Regions from separate parts of the Sporosarcina sp. 6E9 genome, predicted to be linked through region 3. Evidence: predicted binding sites of a transcription regulator. Region 3 holds the regulator's gene; each other region holds the start of a gene.
What was found. Region 3 encodes CtsR, which represses protease genes until heat stress. Its sites were predicted from a motif close to ATGGTCAATAAAGGTCAAACA; they were not measured.
Positions count from the first base shown of each region.

Region 1: a site for CtsR is predicted at 4,713-4,733, ahead of J4G36_RS07100 (ATP-dependent Clp protease ATP-binding subunit). Genes of this name have one in related genera too.
Region 2: a site for CtsR is predicted at 4,260-4,280, ahead of J4G36_RS08615 (ATP-dependent Clp protease ATP-binding subunit). Genes of this name have one in related genera too.

Region 1 is NZ_JAGEMN010000001.1:1,351,735-1,358,946, forward strand. Features, by position in the region: gene J4G36_RS07075 (VLRF1 family aeRF1-type release factor) at 1-254, shown strand, start outside; gene J4G36_RS07080 (phospholipase) at 600-884, shown strand; gene sda (sporulation histidine kinase inhibitor Sda) at 1,074-1,235, shown strand; gene J4G36_RS07090 (GTP pyrophosphokinase) at 1,479-2,171, shown strand; gene J4G36_RS07095 (cytoplasmic protein) at 2,189-2,497, shown strand; gene J4G36_RS07100 (ATP-dependent Clp protease ATP-binding subunit) at 2,544-4,667, opposite strand; gene J4G36_RS07105 (AAA family ATPase) at 4,901-5,461, opposite strand; gene J4G36_RS07110 (calcium/sodium antiporter) at 5,666-6,619, opposite strand; partial or broken gene J4G36_RS07115 (iron chaperone) at 6,907-7,212, shown strand, end outside.
Region 2 is NZ_JAGEMN010000001.1:1,664,716-1,671,927, forward strand. Features, by position in the region: gene fabF (beta-ketoacyl-ACP synthase II) at 1-659, opposite strand, end outside; gene J4G36_RS08605 (beta-ketoacyl-ACP synthase III) at 739-1,671, opposite strand; gene J4G36_RS08610 (DUF2929 family protein) at 1,862-2,044, shown strand; gene J4G36_RS08615 (ATP-dependent Clp protease ATP-binding subunit) at 2,093-4,228, opposite strand; gene J4G36_RS08620 (metal-sulfur cluster assembly factor) at 4,438-4,746, opposite strand; gene J4G36_RS08625 (prolyl oligopeptidase family serine peptidase) at 4,797-5,561, opposite strand; gene J4G36_RS08630 (Cof-type HAD-IIB family hydrolase) at 5,704-6,519, shown strand; gene J4G36_RS08635 (DegV family protein) at 6,557-7,212, shown strand, end outside.
Region 3 is NZ_JAGEMN010000003.1:260,443-267,654, reverse strand. Features, by position in the region: gene J4G36_RS14455 (biotin transporter BioY) at 1-414, shown strand, start outside; gene J4G36_RS14450 (hypothetical protein) at 570-2,264, shown strand; gene J4G36_RS14445 (hypothetical protein) at 2,306-2,515, shown strand; gene J4G36_RS14440 (CtsR family transcriptional regulator) at 2,773-3,240, shown strand; gene J4G36_RS14435 (UvrB/UvrC motif-containing protein) at 3,282-3,839, shown strand; gene mcsB (protein-arginine kinase McsB) at 3,829-4,917, shown strand; gene J4G36_RS14425 (ATP-dependent Clp protease ATP-binding subunit) at 5,077-7,212, shown strand, end outside.

The sequences.
Region 1 (7,212 bases), on a different contig from region 3:
GAAAGAAAACCACCGCTGGCCCTGCATTAGAAGTACGGCCGAGAACCCAAATTAAAGGATTCTTTAAAGGAATGGACAAGGTTATTGAAAAGCTAAAGAAGGAACGCGGCTGGCACGAAATACATGTATCTGGCGAAACAGAATTAGCCAATGCTTTTGCCGAAACTTTACGAGAAAAACCAGCGAGTTGCATTTACAAAAATCTAAATAAAAGCAAAGCGAATGATGTAATTCATCAGGTTTTTGAAAAATAAAAAGTCGAGACAAACTAACTACCCAACATCAAATTGGGTAGTTAGTTTTTATTACTTTAAACTCTTCTGTAAGCACGACGTTCAGCGTATTCGGAGCAGGCTAAACATAATTTTACATTTTCTTCGGAGGGTTTCCGATAACTTTGAAACTCCCTCGTTCTGCGTTTACACATCGCACATTTCGTCTTAAAAAAACCAAACATCGTCTAAAATCCCCCTAAAAAAACTTATCTTTATTTCATGGTATCACAAACTTCTTGCTTAAATTAATTGTAATATACATGGGTGGCAGCTTATACAATTTTGTTCTAATCTGAATACCCTAAAGTAAAGGAGGTTTTGGTGATGCCACAAAAAAGAAATAATAGATTCCGTTTTTGTGTCTTGCCGGGTTATAACTGGTGTGAACCAGGTTGCAACGGACCAGGTGCGCCTATAAACGAAGTGGATGCGGCTTGTAAAGCGCATGATGCTTGTTACCGAAGAGGTAGACATCGCTGTGAATGCGATCAAGAATTTCTCAATCGACTACGTCCCAGTATAAATTCAAATACGCAACAAGGAAGGCATGCACGACTGCTTTATCATTATATGAAAATGCAAACAATCTTCTCTTGCAATAAATGGTAGTTATGAACAACTTAGTGGCCCAACAGAATTCGCGGATATTATTCAATGAAAAGAGGTCTTCACATAACAGGTTTATAGCCTATAGGCTTCGGGTATAACTAGTTTGTCAATGTCGTGCGTCTACCGCACAATACGCTGACTAACAAATCGTTTATGGGCTTATAGAAAGGAGAACCAAAGTAAATCAACATGAGAAGATTATCAGATGAAGAGCTAAAAAAAGCTTATTTTCAAGCCAAGGAATTAGGGCTTGATCCTGAATTCATTCAGCAACTAGAAGCAGCACTCAATAGACGTCTAATCAACATACATAAAGGCGTACAGCAAAAAACTAAAGAATCGCTCCCTTAGGCATTTTATCATACTTGATAAACAAATAATTGAAGACCTAAATCGGAAAAATGACGTTCAGGAATGAAATATTTCATTGGAACACTCCGCTCAATAAAATCGGGGTGTTTTTTGTTTTCTATATCAACACGGATTTTTATATTAATTAGGCGATTCATGGTAATATAGAGGGAGTAGAAACAATGGAGGAATTGAATTAATATGACCCTTAGCAATGAAGTAAATTATATGCAGCTGAATACAATGAAAAAAGAAATTACGCGCTTTATGCTTGCCTACAAATTTGCTCTAGATGAAATCAGTACAAAACTTAATATATTAGAACAAGAGTTTAAATTGATCCACGATTATAATCCGATTGAACACATCAATACCCGTTTAAAAACTCCAGAAAGTATTATTAACAAAGCGCAACGCAAAAACATTGAATTATCTTTACCGTCGATTAAAGAAAACATCCAAGACATTGCAGGCGTTCGCATTAATTGCTCCTTTAACGCTGACATTTACAAATTGAGCGAAATGATTCAAAAGCAACAAGATATTGAAGTAGTAGAATGCAAAGATTATATTAAAAACCCAAAACCCAATGGGTATAGAAGTCTGCATTTAATCCTGAAAATCCCTGTTTTTATGTCTGATCGTGTTGAAAATGTCTTCGTCGAAGTACAGATTAGAACAATTGCGATGGATTTTTGGGCAAGTTTGGAACATAAAATTTTCTATAAATACAATAAAGCCGTTCCTGAAAATATTACAAAAGAACTGGCAGAGGCTGCCGAATCTGCTAATGAATTGGACAACAAAATGGCGCATTTACATAAGGAAATCCTAAAAATTAAACAAACGGATGATTCTATTCATACATTGGATGGGCTAACTGAATTCGACTTCCCGATTAACTTTTTGGAATTGCTGACTAAAAGTAATGATTAAAATATAGGGTGAAATAAATGATTTATGCAAGCGGTGTTGTGACGTTTTTATCAAACGACAAAAAAATGACTAGCAAGAAACTTAAGAGGAAAACGATTGCGCTAGAGGTAATAGAAGAAATACCTTCAGAATATGATTTACCAGGTAAAACAATTTGCAAGTATGTAGCGCTTCTTCCGCGAAGCTATGAATGTAAGTCTTTGGAAGACTATACAGGAAGAGTCAAACCATTTTTACAAAAATCAATCCGAAATGTAATTGTGAGCGTTCAGGTTTCCCATCTGAACTACGCAAGTTATCATGCTGTTGCCTCTATAAAAAAATAAATTTGAAAAACCACTGATAATGTTTTTCAGTGGTTTTTCGGGTTACTTATACTTTTGAAACTACAATCTCTTCTTCCACAACATCGACATGGACTTTTTCAACGCTTTCCTCTTCTAAAATGAGATCCGTTAATGGATCCTCTATCTTGTCTTGAATCACTCTACGAAGTGGTCGAGCTCCGAATCGTTTGTCATAGCCTAGTTTCACCAAGACTTGTTTTGCTTCATCCGAAATCGTAATATTAATATCATTTTCTTCGATTGTTTCTTGTAAATCCACAAGCATCAAGTCAACGATTTCTAGTAAATTCTCTTCTGTCAATTCATTGAATGATACAATTGCATCGAAACGGTTGAGAAACTCAGGTTTGAAATAATTACCTAATGTTTCGAGCGTCGTAACCGATTCATGTTCTGTTTGATTGAATCCGACGCTTACTTTTCTCTCACCCGTTCCGGCGTTACTCGTCATAATGATGACTGTATCTTTAAAGCTGACGGTACGACCATGTGAATCTGTTAAACGGCCGTCTTCCATAATTTGCAGGAACATATTTTGAACATCCGGATGCGCTTTTTCAATTTCATCCAGAAGTAAAATTGAATACGGTTTACGACGAATTTGTTCAGTCAATTGACCGGCTTCTTCATGACCTACATAACCTGGAGGTGAACCGATAATTTTAGACACCGCATGTTTCTCCATATATTCACTCATATCAAGACGAATTAACGAGTCGCGTGAACCGAATAGCTCTTCTGCTAAGACTTTTGTAATTTCCGTCTTACCGACACCCGTTGGCCCCACAAATAAGAAAGATCCAATTGGACGGGTTTTTGATTTGAGCCCCGCACGACTGCGACGTATCGCTTTTGCAATTTTATCGACCGCTTCTTCTTGACCAATGATTTCTTTGCCAAGATTTTCAGCGATGCCCTTCATCTTTGCTTGTTCCGCCGCTTGTAGTTTTGTGACAGGAATCCCTGTTTTTTCTTCGACAATCAATTCAATATCAGCAACAGTAACTTCTACAATTCCGGCTTCCCCGTTTTGTTTCGATTCCTCTAATTGTTTATTAAGCTTAATTTCTTCATGTCGTAAATTTGCTGCTTTTTCATAATCTTCCACATCTGCCGCTTCTTCTTTTTCTCGAATAACCTCGTTCAAACGTGTTTCAATCAAGTTCGAATCAGCTACTACATGTTCAAGATTTAAACGTGATCCAACTTCATCCATCAAATCAATTGCTTTATCTGGTAGAAATCGGTCTTGAATATAGCGCTCAGACAATGTAACAAAAGCTTGAACCGCCTCATCAGAATAACGTACTTCGTGGAAATTTTCGTAACGATTTTTAATCCCGTTCAAGATTTTAATCGTATCTTCTGCAGACGGTTCGTTAACGATGATTGGCTGGAATCGACGTTCAAGCGCAGCATCTTTTTCAATTTGACGATATTCTTTTAATGTCGTCGCACCGATGAGTTGCAAGCCACCGCGTGCCAATGCTGGTTTCAAAATATTTCCGGCATCCATTTGTGAGCCTTCAGTCTGTCCTGCACCAACAAGTAAGTGAATTTCATCGATGAATAAAATAACGTCTGTCCGTGTTTGAAGTTCTTCGATTAATTCCTTCATTCTTTCTTCAAACTGACCTCGAATACCTGTATTACTGATAAGTGAAGCGACATCTAACAAGTACACTTCTTTGTTCATCAGTTTCATCGGTACATTGCCTTCATGAATTTTGACTGCAAGGCCCTCAGCAATTGCTGTTTTACCGACACCAGGTTCTCCGATTAACACGGGATTGTTTTTATTTCTTCTATTTAAAGTTTCAATTACGCGCTTCACTTCTTGATCGCGCCCGATAACTGGATCAATTAGCCCTTCCCTCGCGTCGTTTGAGATGTTTTTCCCTAATTGATCTAACAAGCCATGCTCTATATTTTCCTCAACTTGTTGTGTCTGAGTTCGTGCCTGCCCTCCGCCGTTTGCTTGGAAAAAGTGATTTCCTTCATTACCCAATGACGGCATCTTGCCTGCATTCAATTGACCTTGTATTTGACCGAAACATGTATGACACATGTTCAATTGCATATTTTGCTGATTCATCCGGAGTCTCAGATTCATCGTTGCTCCATTTTGACCACATAGTTGACATTTCATATATGTTTCCTCCTTGGTAATCTTGATATATATCTTCCGTGTCTGACTTTGACTATCTTTGACTATACATTTATTATACACTGACCTAGTTTGACTTTCAAGAATCCTGCTTACATTAAAAAAGTCGCTCACAGAAATCATTCTGCAAGCGACTTTCAATTGGATATTCTTAAGATTACAGACGGTTTAAGATAACTAAAATGCAAAATTCCACTACTAACTTATTAAAGATTTCATAAGTTTTGCACGGCTTTTACAATTTCTGAAATAACAGCTGGCACATCATCGGAGCTTTTAATCCCAAATAAATAATTTGCTTCGCCTTCCCGAGGTTCTATCACACCATCTTTTTCAGTCTCAGCTTGTTGTCGTTTAAGAACTTCCTCAAATGTCGATGCGGTTCTAAATATTGTTGTGCTACGTTGACTCGCTGAAATGCGTTCCAGTAGAACATGATCCGGAATATCGAAATTAACGATAATGCTGATAAACCCCTTGCTCTTCAGGTATTCTAGTAAACTCACTCGCCCCTTCAGCCCACGATTTGCATTACTTAAGATCAGATGAAAATCAGTTTGATCTATTGCATAATCTATAACTGTTTTGGAAATCGCGTACTTGAATGTGTTTGGCCCTTCCTTAGGCATTAAAGTTTTATAATACGCATTGATGAATTCCGCGTGATTATCTTGGTCGACTACCAATGAGTTGTGCAACTGTTGTTCCAATACTTTCGAAAATGTAGTTTTTCCGCTATGGGTCTTACCGACAGTCATGATGGCAAATCTTTGCATAATTTAAACTCCATTCTGATGAAATTAAAGTAACTACTAAAAGTTTCTCACCCACTAATACCACAGTCATTTCATTATTTTTTACTCTTTATCAACTTAAAATCATACCTGTGCAATAAACATTCTTGAATGATCAAACAATCGAGTTAGTTTCTTGCACAGTTGTCAAATTATATACAATATCCCTAGGCATAATTGACGCCATTAATTTCGTAATATTATATAGACTAAATAAATAATGTAGGCGGCGGCAAGCACCACCCCTTCACGCTTTCCAACTTTGAAACTGGTCCTTGAAAAAATCAATAATACAACAGTCAGTACAATCATAAACACGACGTCACTAAATACTTTATCGTTCACCGCTAATGGAGAAATTGTAGCCGAGGCACCGAGTACAAACAAAATGTTGAAAATATTACTTCCAACAATATTTCCAAGCGCGATTTCACTTTCTTTTTTCAGTGCCGCTGAAATAGAAGTGACTAGTTCAGGAAGTGACGTTCCGATTGCAATAATCGTTAGTCCTACCAATGTTTCACTCATGCCAAGGGAAAAAGCAATTTCCATGCCGTTTTCTACGACCAAGTTCCCTCCAAATATAATTCCAACCAGCCCTACTATCGTAATGAATATATTTTTACCCCAGCTGATATTCTTTGGTGCTGGTACGTTCGCTGCATTTTTTCGGCTTTTTAGCCCAATCTCAATCACATAATACATAAAGATCGAAAGAAACAACAAGAGGATCAAACCATCACTGCGTGTTATCATGTTGCTACTGAATCCCTGTAATGCAATATCACTCATAAGAATAAGCAATGCCACACTTGCGAGTATTGTAAACGGGATTTCTTTTCTAATCGTCTCACTTTGAACCATCAATGGATACAGAAAAGCAGTCACGCCTACAACGAGCGTAGTATTAAGAATATTGCTTCCGACTACGTTTCCCACTGCAACTTCTGCATTTCCTTCAAGAGCTGCAATAATACTGACAGTCGCCTCCGGGGAACTTGTTCCCAATGCGACAATTGTTAAGCCGATTAAAATAGGCGGGACCTGAAGCAGTCTCGCAATATTGGAAGACCCGTCAACAAAAAAGTCAGCGCCTTTGATCAACAATGCAAATCCAACAATTAATATAATATATGCCATTGGTTTTTACCTCTATCCGGTTCATGTATGATTACTATCATCTTCTGATTACTTTGCTTACATACTACATTATTACGCAATAAAAAAACGGATAATGTAAAAGTCGACAATCTATTTCATTTTACTCAATGTTTCTAAAGTTACCTCAAACATTAATGCGTTAAATAAATACATTCTACACTCGAGATCATTCTGTATTGTGATTAAAGAACGTCCCCTTGTAAGAGATATGCCTGAATTGTATAATGTGAAGAAGCAATTATTTTGTTGAATTGAAGGAGGAAGTCATGGAGGTTTTTGAAAAGTATTTAACAGGTATTGATAATCCCGACCACCATGATTAAACAAAGGAAATATTGACGTGGGTTGCTGATAAATTTCCGAATCTTGAACCGCAAATCAAGTGGAATACGCCAATGTTTACGCACCAAGACACATTTATTATCGGTTTTTCAACAGCGAAGCATCATTTAAGCGTTTCGCCGGAACCAGTAGGCATAACGCTATTTTCCGATGACATTGCACAAGCTGGTTATAGCGCTACCAAGGGCTTGTTTCGAATTCCGTGGAATGAACCCGTTAACTATGAATTA
Region 2 (7,212 bases), on a different contig from region 3:
GATGCTTGAGTTGGATCGGGATTTAAGGACAGTGCTTTGTTTGCACAAAATCCAGCGACAGACATCGTTGTAATTGGCGCTTCAGCACCACCTGAAATCATAACGTCTGCATCCCCACGTCGAATCACCTCGAATGCATCGCCAATCGAATTCGTTCCAGATGCACAAGCAGTTACTGTACAAGAGTTAATCCCTTTCGCGCCAAAATGAATCGAAACCTGACCAGAAGCCATATCCGGAATCATCATTGGTACAAAGAAAGGACTTACACGGCGATAGCCTCTTTCTTGGAATGTTAAAAACTGCTGTTCATGTGTCTCCATGCCGCCGATTCCTGATCCAATCCATACGCCTGTACGAAGTTTAAGTTCTTCATCAAGCTCTTCTAAACCAGCGTCTTTCATTGCCATAATCGATGCTGCAAGCGCGTAGTGAGTGAAACGGTCCATTTTCCGCGCTTCTTTACGCTCAATATAGTCTTCAATATTAAAATCTTTTACTTCTGCGGCTACTTTAACGGGGAACTGATCACTGTCTAGTCTAGTCAGCGGTCCAACACCTGATTTACCATTAATAACAGCTTCCCAAGATTCTTCAGCTGTATTCCCTACCGGTGAGATAGCGCCAATTCCCGTAATAACTACACGTCTTTTAGTCATGTTTTAAAACTCTCCTTTACGAAATATATAGCTTATTATTCAGTATAAATGCAGTTCTTAATATTAGCATTCAGAACGATTATTTACCCCAACGCATACAAATTGCGCCCCAAGTTAATCCTCCACCGAAACCAACGAAGACGATAACATCATCGTCTTTAACTTTACCCTCTTCAAGATCATCGACAAGTGAAATCGGAATTGATGCAGCAGATGTATTTCCGTATTTCTGAATCGTTTTCGACATTTTCTCAATTGGTAAGCCGAGTCGTTCACGTGAGGCTTCCATGATTCTAATATTAGCCTGATGTGGGATTAAATAATCAACATCGTCTTTACCCAAGCCAGCCTTCTCGATTACATTCAATGCAGACTGCCCCATTTGACGTACTGCAAATTTAAATACTTCACGGCCGTTCATAATCAGCTTTTCATCTTGATAAAGATGTTTACCGCCCGACCCATCTGCACCTAGTTCGAAAGATAAAATTCCGCGACCTTCACTTACTTTTCCAACAACCGCTGCGCCTGCACCGTCGCCAAATAGGACAGCTGTATTCCGATCATCCCAATCCGTTATTTTGGATAATTTCTCAACACCAACGACGAGCACGTAATCGTATGTGCTTGATTCAACAAACTGTTTCGCAGTCACCAAACCATACATAAAGCCCGCGCATGCCGCGGAAATATCCATTGCAGCTGCGTTTTTAGCGCCTAACTGTTCTTGTAGCATCGTCGAAACGGATGGAAAAGGACGATCCGGTGTAACTGTGGCGACAAGTATTAACCCGATGTCATCTGGGCTTACCCCGGAATTTTCTATCGCATTGACCGCCGCGTTGTATGCCATATGTGATGTATCCATATCATCGGCAGCAATTCTTCTTTCCTCAATACCTGTCATAGTACGAATCCATTCATCGGATGTATCCATTCGTTTTTCAAGATCCGCGTTTGTTAATATATGTGACGGAACGTATTTTCCTACTCCTAATAAACCTGCATTCATAAAAATATCCTCCGTTCTTTATCATCTAATATTAGTACCTGGTATTAATCATAAGAGATTCGAATGATTTTTACAACAGGCCGACACCAATTCGCCAAAATAAACTTTATATTAATTGAATAATTGTTTCCCAACTGTCAAGCCTATGGTATGATTGTTTGAGGAAATAGTAATGTAGAGGTGAGCTAAATTGAGATTCATTTTAACTTTTGTATGGGCATTCGCTTTAGTTACGTTGCTTAATTATGTTGTTGGAGCGATTGCAAACGTTCCATTCAATTTTGAAGCGGGTATAATTATAGCAGCAGTTGTAGGAGTTTTAGTCATTCTTGTTGGTGAATCAATGCCAGAAGGACCTATTTCGGATAATTGATTTTAAAAAAGCAGCTATGGAGAAATACGCCATAGCTGCTTTTTAGTTCTATTGTTTTTTTACAACGAGTTCACCGTCGGCCATCGTAAGTAGAAATTCTCCGTTCGGGCCAATGTCGCCTTTGATTAATTCACGCGCGACGACAGTCTCGACATGCCTTTGGATAAATCGTTTCAATGGGCGTGCGCCGAAATCCGCATCTGTCCCTTCTTCGACAATCCAATCCAAAACCGCTTCTTCGTATTTCATCGTCACTTCTTGCTCGTCAAGTCTCATTACGAGGTCTTCAATCATTTTCCCTGCAATTCGCTTAAATGCATTACCAGTTAATGAATGAAAAATAATAATGTCATCCATTCGGTTCAATAGCTCTGGCTTGAAATGATTTCTTAACTCAGCCATGACAAGATCTTCAGCGGCATGGTTTTCAGTATCCGCTAATCCATGTAACAAATAGGATGAGCCAATATTTGAAGTCATTATGATAACCGTATTTGTGAAATTGACTAGCCTTCCTTGGCTGTCTGTAATGCGGCCATCATCAAGCACTTGTAGAAGTATATTAGCCACATCTGGATGCGCTTTTTCAATTTCATCTAATAGCACAACTGAATAAGGATTGCGTCGAACAGCTTCCGTTAATTGTCCGCCTTCTTCATAACCAATATATCCAGGGGGTGCGCCGACAAGTCGAGAAACACTATGTTTCTCCATATATTCAGACATATCAATGCGAATGAAATGATCTTCCGAATCAAATAATGTCGCGGCTAACGTTTTCGCGAGCTCCGTCTTCCCTACCCCCGTTGGGCCAAGAAACAGGAATGAGCCAATGGGTTTATTGGGATCTTGAATGCCTGCACGTGCTCGCCATACAGCTTCAGTTACAAGTTGAACGGCATCGTCTTGCCCAATAACGCGCTCTTGTAGCGTTTCACGTAAACGTAGGAGCTTTTCCCTTTCACCTTCAACCAATTTAGTTACCGGAATGCCTGTCCATCTGGCAACAATTGTCGCGATTTCTTCCTCAGTTACTTCCTCACGTAAAAGTCGATTTTCTTTACCATCAAGTAATGGCGCTTCAAATGTTTTAAGTTCAGCCTCCATTGCAGGAATTTTTCCGTGGCGAAGTTCTGCGGCTTTATTCAAATCATAGCGATTTTCTGCATCTTCTAACTCTCGTCTGAATTGATCAAGCTGTTCTCGTTTTTCTTGAATTTTACTTAAAGTTTCTTTTTCCGATTCCCACTGGGCGCGCATATCAGCAGAAGAATCCTTCAGCTCTTGCAACTCTTCGCGTAAAAGTTGAAGTCTTGTTTGACTCGCTGGATCTTTCTCTTTCTGCAAGGCTTGCTCTTCAATTTCGAGTTGCATCATTCTCCGAGTAACGGCGTCAAGTTCTTGCGGCATCGAATCGATTTCTGTTCGAATCATCGCACTTGCTTCATCGATTAAATCAATGGCTTTGTCAGGTAAAAACCTTTCTGTAATATAGCGATTCGACAAAGCGGCTGCTGCTACAATGGCCCGGTCATGGATACGCACGCCGTGGTGCAATTCATACATTTCTTTTAATCCTCTTAAGATTGAGACTGTATCTTCAACAGAAGGTTCGCGAACCATGACTTGCTGAAAACGACGCTCCAATGCTGGATCTTTTTCGATATACATTCGATATTCATCTAGTGTCGTTGCGCCAATACAATAAAGTTCGCCGCGAGCCAACATAGGCTTTAACATATTGCCGGCATCCATTGCCCCGTCCGACTTCCCAGCGCCAACGATTGTATGGATTTCATCGATGAAAAGGATAATTTGTCCTTCGCTATCTTTTACTTGTTTTAAAACACTTTTTAACCGTTCCTCGAATTCACCCCGGTATTTTGCGCCTGCGATAAGTGCACTCATATCAAGTTCGAAAATTTCGCGTCCCTTTAATCCCTCTGGAACATCACCTTTTACAATTCGTTGGGCGAGTCCTTCAACGATTGCCGTCTTCCCTACCCCTGGTTCTCCAATCAAGACCGGATTGTTTTTTGTTTTCCGTGATAAAATACGAATTGTATTACGAATTTCTTCATCGCGCCCAATGACAGGATCCATCTTTCCATTTTTCACTTCTTCTACAAGGTTGCGACCAAATTGTTCAAGTGGTGTCCGTTCGTCTTCTTGCTGTCCTTGCATTCTCATACATAATCACCTTTCCTCTCGTCTGACTTTGACTATCTTTGACTAACTAAATTATATAATGATTTAACCTCTAGGTAAAGCAGATTGATTTAAATAAAAGCGAGCGCAAACCACGGCGTAGCGTGTATTATTTAGTTTCCTAAACATAAAAAAAGACTGTACAACTTAATAATAAGTCATACAGTCTGTTATTTATAAAAAGCTTATCGTACGCCTAATGCCATTTTTGCATAACGCGACATATTGTCTTTTGACCAAGGTGGATTCCAAACAATATTAACGTCTACATCTTTTACTTCTGGAAGCTCCATAAGTTCTTGTTTAATATTTCCAACAATTTGAGGTCCCATTGGACATCCCATTGATGTAAGTGTCATCGTAACTTTTGCAGTACCATCTTCATCTAATTCAACATCATAAACAAGCCCTAGATTTACTATATCTATCCCAAGCTCAGGGTCAATAACGTTTTCAATTGCGCCCATCATACTGTCTTTCATTTCTTGACTCATTGTTTTACCCCTTCCAATTCAGATGATACCTTCATCATAACAGCCAACTGTCATTCATTCAAATGACTTGCAAGCCAATTTACAGAAGCAAGCATGCCTGACCTGGTCACCGCATGGGATGCATATTTATCAGTCACAAAACTTAGTCGGTCAGGAACAGCGGCATAGTCAGCTTTTACAGCTTGATAAAACTTATATGTCGGTTTATAAGGAACAACTGGATCATTTTTTCCGTGCCAGAAGAATAGCGGTCTTTGATTCAATACAGACTGATTTTTTGTAATATCAAATACAGCTAAATCAGTGAACAATTTCTCTCGTTCATTTTTGGTCACAGGCAATTTAAATCCTTCTGATTCAAATTGTTTGATTTGAGCTTTTGCTAATTCTACAAATCCAGCCGCACCCATCATGACAGCAGCCGCATCTATCCATTCGTACATTTTCAACGCACCTAAAGTTGTAATTCCACCCATCGATGTTCCGGCAACGCCAATTTTCGCGGAAGATAATAAATTACGGCTTGTTAACTCATTACGAACTATCCCTAGTTCCTCTATGGAGGTGATGACAATTTCCCAAAATCGAAGTGATAATTCCGCTTCATCCAAATTTTCTTCACGAACGCCGTGTAAATGAGCGTCAGGCAAAAGTACACGCATCCCCTTTTTTGCAAGATTATAGGCGTAGTGAAGATTATGTTCTTTCGCACTTGTAAATCCATGGAAAAAGACAACGACTGGGACTTCTTTTTGTTCATTTTCATTTTCTACTATATGTAATAAGGGGATTGTTCCCCAAGTTTCTTCATTCATAATCATACAAACACAACCTTTTTCTTTTAGTTTCAGCGTACCAAAGTTTTTCTAGAAAAACAAAAAGGTTGTTTTAGCTGCTTGCTTCTTTGACTTGCATAATGACTTAACGGTAAACTTACTTATAAAGGGGGGGTCTATTTTGAAGCCACATTTAATCGTTCTTGATCTCGATGGGACTCTATTGACAGATGATAAAATAATAACAAAAAAGACAGCTGAAACTTTGCAAAAAGCTAAAAATGAAGGTCATCATGTAATGATTGCAACAGGCAGACCGTTTCGTGCGACTGAGTTTTATTATCGCCAGCTTGGACTAACTACGCCTATTGTCAATTTTAATGGTGCTTTTGTGCATCATCCCGACAACCGTGCTTGGAAAACAATTCATGAAACACTTTCCCTTTCCGTTGTGAAAGAAGTCTTGGAAGCGATGCAAAAGTTTCCTTGGAACAATATGGTTGCCGAAGTAAAGGATGATGTTTATCTGCATTATCATGATGAAAAAGTTTTGGACAACTTCAAGATGGGAACTCCAAAAGTAACAACTGGGGAGATCCAAAACTATTTAAAAGAAGATCCGACGTCCTTGCTTATTCAAGCCAATGAAAATAATGTTGATACGATTGTTCAACATCTCGACCATATTCATGCTGAAGTTGTGGGTAATCGTATATGGGACTCGCCTTTCGGTCATGTAATCGAAGTTTTTCGCAGTGGTCTCAGTAAAGCAGCAGGATTATCACATGTCGCGAAGTGGATGGATATTCCGAAAGAACGCATCATTGCTTTCGGTGATGAAAATAATGATTTAGAAATGATTGAATTTGCAGGGGTTGGTGTCGCAATGTCAAACGGGATTGACGAGTTAAAATCGATTGCTGATGAAGTGACATCAAAATCGAATAATGAAGATGGGATTTCACAAGTACTAGATGAACGGTTACAATTAAAGTAAGAATATTTAACCAAATAGAGATAAGGGGGATTAGTAAATGAGAATATATGCAGATAGTGCATCAGATTTACCCAAAGCATTTTTCGATAAAAATGATGTTACGTTAATTCCATTACATGTTTTAATTGATGGGAAAGAGTATGAAGATATCGTTGAAATAGATTCCCGTGAAGTATACAAAACGATTCGAAACGGCGGACAACCCAAAACATCACAAGTTTCCCCTGAAGAATTGTTGGAAAGATGGACCGAGCTTTCGAATTCTGGCGAAGAAGGTATATATATTGCGTTTTCATCTGAATTATCGGGTACTTACAATACCGCGGTAATGATGCGTGACCAGGTCAAAGAGGAAAACAAAGATTTGAATTTGCTCATTCTGGATTCAAAATGCGCATCTCTTGGATATGGACTTCTTATAAAAGAAGCCGTTAGACTTCGTAATGCAGGTGAAACGCTGGAAGAAATTGAAGAAAAGATTCAATTTATGGCCGACCATATGGAACATCTATTTACCGTTGAGGATCTCGATTATATGGCACGTGGGGGTAGAGTTTCAAAGGCTAGCGCATTTATCGGTGGATTATTAAATATTAAACCCTTATTGCATGTAGAAGGTGGAAAGTTAGTTCCCATTGAAAAACATCGCGGGCGTAAAAGAGTATTGCGTCGCATCGTTGAGTTAATGGAAGA
Region 3 (7,212 bases):
CTTGGAAGCCGCTTGGGCGCTATCTCCATGACGGTTTATATGTTTGTGGGGCTTGCGGGCGCACCCGTTTTCGCAAAATTTGGTGGAGGATTTGGTTCGATTATTAGCCCAACTTTCGGATTTATTGTTTCATTTATTTTTGTAGCGTACATAGTTGGGAAAATTGTTGAAAATAATGGTCATTTATACAGTTATATTCTCGCGGGGCTTGTTGGACTCGTGATTAACTATGGTTTCGGTACGAACTGGATGTATTTCGCTTATAAACTATGGGCGGCGGCACCCGATGCATTCACGTACAAAGTCGCTTGGTTATGGATGGTTCCGCCATTGCCAAAAGATATTTTTCTATCTGTATTGGCAGGTATTTTCGGTCACCGTATGTACAAAGTATTAAAAGTTCGCCGCGGTTAATTTGCAAAGTGAATGGGGCATTTCTCTGATATGAGAATGCCTTTTTTAATTTGGAATTAATCACCAGGAAAATAAATGCTGGAAAAATGAAACGCATTTCTAATAGATTCGTATAGTATAGATGGCCAAAATCTTTAAAGAAAAGAGTGTATCTTATGATTAATTTATTGTTATTTTCAATTATAGCCGGAATTGTAGCGAGTCTAATTATCGTTCCGTTTGCGGCAACCGTGAAGAGGAATAAGAAGAATGATGAACAAGAGTTAGTATTCAATCGATGGGCAGCCTTGGCTAGTATGACTGTTTTGATAGCAGTCATCGTGTTCGGCGTTTATTACCTATCTAATTTAGACAGGGATTGGACGTCATTATGGGTGATGCTCCTCATCGTCACATTCATGGGGGTGGCATTCGCGGGACCGAAAGACCGCAAACCGAAAATCATCCTTTTTATCGGCGCGGCGATTTTTGGCGTATATCTACTAAGTGCACCACTTTTAAACGCAGACAAAAAATATAATGCGGTTGAAATGGATCAGAAAGTGGAAATTACTGCTTTCGATGAAACGAAGACACCGGCCAGCGTACCGCCTAAGTTCGCGCGGAACAAAATGAAGAAAGCGTTCGGGCAAGTTCCGAATACGAGTTACTATGAACTTGGCAACTTGCAAATCCAGAAGGTGGGCGATGATTTCGTCTATATCGCGCCTGTTGAATTCTCAGGGTTCTTCAAATGGTGGAGCGCGAAAACGACACCTGGATACTTTACGATGAGTGCGACCGATTCGGCAGACAATCCAAAGTTTGTGAAAGCTGAAATGGTGTACACCCCGTCCTCCTTTTTTGGTAAGAATGTGGAGCGACGCATCCGAATGGCCATGCCGGACTTAATCTTTTACGGTGATGTTCAGTTGGAAGTCGACGATGAAGGTAAACCACATTACATTCGTTCATACGGAGAATTTATAACCGCACGTAACGGTTTTGATGTCAAAGGAATTGTCATGCTTGATCCGGCAACGGGCGATATTGAAAAGTTCGCAATTTCTGAAGTGCCCGCATTTATTAACGGTGCAGTTTCTCCGGAAGCCGTAAGTCTGCAAAACAGCTATTTCGGGAATTATATTCATGGTTTTTGGAATTCGATTGTCGGTAAAAAAGATGTAAAACTCCCTTCAGATGAAGGAACAGAAGCAAATGTGAGTCCGATATTTGATGAGGAAGGTCATATGTATTACTTCACAGACTTTACGAGTCCGAAAGAAGGCGTAGATTCGATGTTGGGCTATGCGCTAACGGATGGTCGTACAGGGAAGGCGACTTACTACACTGGAAATCTCGAAGAGTCGTATATGGATTCGCAAGGTGCGCTTCAAATTATCGAGAAGAAATTTATTGAGAAGAAATGGTCTGGCGAAATGCCGGTTCTATATAATTTTTACGGCGAAGCGAGTTGGCTGACGCCAGTTCTAGACTCGAACGGATTTTTACAAAACTACTTTATCGTATCGGCGGCAAATCCAGAAATATCCGTGTATGGAAACACGCCAAATGAAGCATTGAAACTTTATAAAACAGCACTTCAGCGAGGCGGAAGCACAGTGGATGGAAGTTCGAATGCAGAAGAGGCCAAAGCAGCAATTACTGTCGTCCGTGTGTTTAAAGAGCGTGTCGGGGACTTTACATTAGTGTCGATTTTTGCAAATGATGGTCGAAACTTTCTCGTATCCTCTGAAGTCGAACCTCTCGCGATTTATATTCAAGAAGGCGATAAGCTGGTCTTGACCTATTTAGAGACTGGGGAGCAATTTTTACCGGTTAGGGAATTGACGAATACGAGTGTGAAATAATAAGAAGTGGGCTTCCCGGTTGATGGGAAGTCCTTTTTTTAATGGTTTTCGTTTTGGGCGTCGTGTTCGACAACGAAGTCCTCTCCCCGCCGCATGAATTCCGCGCCTTTCCCGAAGTCCTCCCTCTGCTGCGCGAACTCAGCGCAAACTTCGACCAAGTCCTCTCCTCGCCGTTTGAATTCCGCGCGTTTCCCGAAGTCCTCTCTTTGCCGCGCGAACACAGCGCAATCTTCGACCAAGTCCTCTCCTGACCGCTTGAACTCCGCGCCTCCCAAACTCCTCTCTACAACCGCCCAACTCCGCGCAATCGGAACCGAACCCCTCTCTACATCTCGTAAAATCCGCGACACGACAATCAAATGTCTAAACGCTACCCTTATACGCCGATACTTATCTAGATCGCCAAACCCAATGCAAATCAATTGCGAATCAGTAATTTCGATTGTACAATTAAGTCAAAGATAGTCAAAGTCAATGCCTAATCGCCCGTGATGAAAGAGGTGAGGACGTGCGAAATATTTCTGATATTATTGAAGGGTATTTAAAAGCGATTATCGAAAGTGAACAGAATGGCATTATTGAAATTAAGCGCAATGAAGTTGCGGAGAAATTTCAATGCGTACCATCGCAAATCAATTACGTGATCAATACCCGTTTTACAGCAGAGCGTGGGTATGCCGTTGAATCGAAACGTGGCGGCGGAGGTTATATTCGTATCTTCCGTGTACGGCCAAACAGTCGTAAAGAATTAATCGAGCATATTCTAGCGGGTCTGGACGGCGGTGCTTCGCATACGATGGCGCTGGATGTCGTGTATCGGCTCATCGATGAAGAAGTGATATCTGAGCGTGAATCTAAGTTGATTCTGGCTGCGGTCGATCGAACGACCATCCGTATTCCGCTTCCGGAACGCGATGAAATTCGGGCTCGTATTTTACGCGCAATGCTCATAACGCTAATTTATGAACAGCTATAAGAAGACTAATTGGTAACCAAACAAAAGTGAGGTGGCACACTATGATTTGTGAAAACTGTAAAGAACGACCCGCTTCCGTCATCATTAAAAAAGGATATATAGGTGAGGCCGTCGAACGCCACTTATGTGAGAAGTGTGCATTCCAATCGGAAACGTTTCATTTCGATCCAAATAATGAACCGTTATCGATTCAGCAATTCTTATCTCAATGGTTCGGTGGAACGGAGCCATTCAAAACGGAGCAGCAACAAGCGCGTGGCAATCAATTTGGAAATATCGAATGCCCTGGTTGCAACTTGACGTTTTCCAAGTTTCTCGACATCGGGAAATTTGGCTGTGCAACCTGTTATGACACATTTAGGCAACATGTACCGAATGTATTTGGCAAACTGCATAGTGGTCACACAACCCATACGGGGAAAATACCTGTTTCATTTAACAAAGTTTACGCGATCAAACGAAAAGTGGAAGAAGTGCGTGCGAAAATGCAGGTTGCTGTAGCGGAAGAACGATTTGAAGAAGCGGCCGCTTTACGCGATGAGGCAAATGAACTCCAAAAGCAGCTTGCGCATGGAGGTGAAGAACGCAATGTCGATTGAGAAATTCATTCAAAACGCAGCGACAGGTTGGATGACAGCTCACGGTGAAAACTCTGATATTGTACTCTCCACACGCATTCGATTGGCCCGGAATTTAAGGGGTTATAGGTTTCCGATTGCCGCCAATGACGATGAAGCTTTAGCCGTGGATAAAATCGTTGCAGGAACTTTGTTGGATGACGACGAAGATGATTATACCTATTCTAGAATGTCCGAACTATCCTCATTGGACCGTGAAGTGCTCGTGGAGAAACATTTGGTTAGTCCGCATCTGACAAACCCCAAACGACACGGCGCAGTCTTATTGTCATCGGATGAGTCGATAAGTGTCATGGTCAATGAAGAAGATCATATTCGAATTCAATGCATTTATCCTGGGTTGCAGTTGGAAGAGGCGTTTAATCAAGCCAACCGCGTTGACGACATTTTAGAAAAGGAATTACCATATGCATTCGATGAAGACTTCGGTTATTTAACGAGTTGCCCATCAAATACGGGGACCGGAATGCGGGCTTCTGTCATGATGCATTTGCCTGCCTTGACAATCACGAAACAAATTGACCGAATCATCCCTGCTATCGGGCGTTTAGGTTTGGTCGTTCGGGGAAGTTATGGTGAAGGCAGCAAGGCGCTAGGCAATGTTTATCAAGTGTCCAATCAAGTAACGCTAGGGAAAACTGAAGCTGACATTCTGGAGGACCTGGGCAATATTACGTCGCATCTCCTGGCCCATGAGCGCAGGGCTAGAAAGTTATTGGTGGAAAAGTCGCAAATCGCGCTGGAAAACCGCTTGTTTCGCTCGCTCGGGACGCTCGTCTATTCAAGATTATTGCAAACGGGCGAAGCTGCTCGTTGCTTATCGGATGTGCGGCTAGGCATCGATTTAGGCATTATCAAAGACGTGGATATGACCATTCTCAATGAGCTCATGATTTTCATGCAACCGGGTTTTCTTCAGCAATTTGCTCAAACGGACTTAACACAAGAAGAACGGGATATCTTCAGGGCAAAACTCTTTCGTGAACGACTTGCCATCGACGGTTCTCGACCGTCTGCTGAAAAAGGAACGGAAGAATAGGCAATAATTTTGTACCTGACATTTCATTGAAGTATAATTAGTCAAATTAGGTCAAGGACAGTGTGATGGGGCCTTTTTTGTAAAGATTTATTTATTTTCGTTTAACGACGTATAAGGTTGTGGAATAGATTATATATAGTAGAAGGAGAGGACTGAATGATGATGTTTAACCGATTTACACAACGAGCACAAAAAGTGTTGCAACTTGCCCAAGAAGAAGCGATTCGCATGAAACACGAGTCCATTGGTACAGAGCATATTTTGCTTGGCCTTATTCGCGAGGGTGGGGGGATCGCAGCGAAAGCACTAGAAGCAATCGATGTCAGTTTTGTAACGATTGAAGAAGGTGTCAATAAGCTTGTGGGATCCGGCACAAAAGACGTTGGTCCTATCGTTCACTATACGCCGCGTGCGAAAAGAGTAATTGAACTATCAGTTGATGAATCAAGGAAGTTAAATCATTCATATATCGGAACAGAACACATTCTGCTAGCGCTTATCCGTGAAGGTGAAGGCGTAGCGGCGCGTGTGCTAAGCAATGCCGGTGTCAGTCTTAACAAAGCACGCCAGCAAGTATTGCAATTGCTGGGAACTACCGAAAGTTCAAGCGGTTCAACTACCAACGCTTCTGCTTCTGCTGCAACACCGACATTAGATGGACTTGCGCGTGACTTAACGGAAGTGGCCCGTGAAGGACAACTAGACCCTGTGATTGGGAGAAGTAATGAGATTACGCGTGTTATTGAAGTACTCGCACGCCGCACGAAAAACAATCCGGTGCTAATTGGAGAACCGGGTGTTGGTAAAACGGCGATTGCAGAAGGGCTTGCGCAGCAAGTCGTGAACAATGAAGTGCCGGAAATTCTTCGCGATAAACGCGTGATGACGCTTGATATGGGGACGGTCGTTGCGGGTACGAAATACCGCGGTGAATTTGAAGACCGCATGAAAAAAGTAATGGAAGAAATTCGCCAAGCGGGCAACGTTATTTTATTCATTGATGAACTTCATACGCTTATCGGGGCAGGCGGCGCAGAAGGTGCCATCGATGCATCGAATATTTTGAAACCATCCCTTGCGCGCGGAGAACTCCAATGTATCGGTGCGACAACGCTTGATGAATACCGTAAATACATTGAAAAAGATGCAGCGCTTGAAAGACGTTTTCAACCGATTCAAGTTGACGAACCATCTGTCGAGGAATCGATTCAAATTCTTAAAGGGTTGCGCGACCGTTACGAGGCGCATCACCGCGTGAAAATCACAGATGAAGCAATCGATGCTGCAGCGAAAATGTCAGATCGATATATCTCGGACAGATTCCTGCCGGACAAAGCGATTGATTTAATTGATGAAGCGGGTTCGAAAGTGCGATTACGTTCATACACAACACCGCCGAACTTGAAAGAACTTGAAACGAAATTAGAAGCCATTCGGTCCGAAAAAAATGAAGCTGTTCAAAGTCAAGAGTTTGAAAAAGCTGCTTCGTTCCGCGACAAGGAACAGAAGATGAAAGATGAACTCGATAAAACGAAAAAAGCTTGGAAAGAAGAACAAGGCAAGACGGAATCGAAAGTAACCGTAAATGACATCGCACAAGTCGTCGCCATGTGGACTGGTATTCCAGTATCCAAAATCGCTGAAACTGAGTCGATTAAGTTACTGAAAATGGAAGACACATTGCACGAGCGTGTAATTGGTCAGGCGGAAGCTGTCACAGCCATCTCTAAAGCGATCCGACGCGCGCGTGCGGGGCTTAAAGATCCGAAACGACCAATTGGTTCATTTATTTTCCTAGGGCCTACAGGGGTCGGGAAAACAGAACTGGCAAGGGCGCTAGCGGAAACAATGTTCGGCGATGAAGATGCGATGATTCGTGTCGACATGTCCGAATATATGGAGAAGCATTCGACTTCTCGTCTAGTCGGTTCACCTCCGGGTTATGTCGGTCACGATGACGGCGGCCAATTAACCGAGCAAGTTCGTCGCAAACCGTATTCCGTTATTTTGCTTGATGAAATTGAAAAAGCACATCCAGATGTCTTTAACATTCTTCTTCAAGTATTAGAAGACGGTCGATTAACGGATTCAAAAGGCCGTACCGTCGATTTCAGAAACACTGTTGTGATTATGACATCTAACGTAGGTGCGGATGCCCTTAAGAAGAACCGTTATGTCGGCTTTAATCTACAAGATTCCGATCATAACTATGAGGGCATGAAATCAACGATGTTAGAAGAGTTGAAGAAAACATTCCGTCCTGAGTTCTTGAACCGCGTTGACGAAATGATTGTC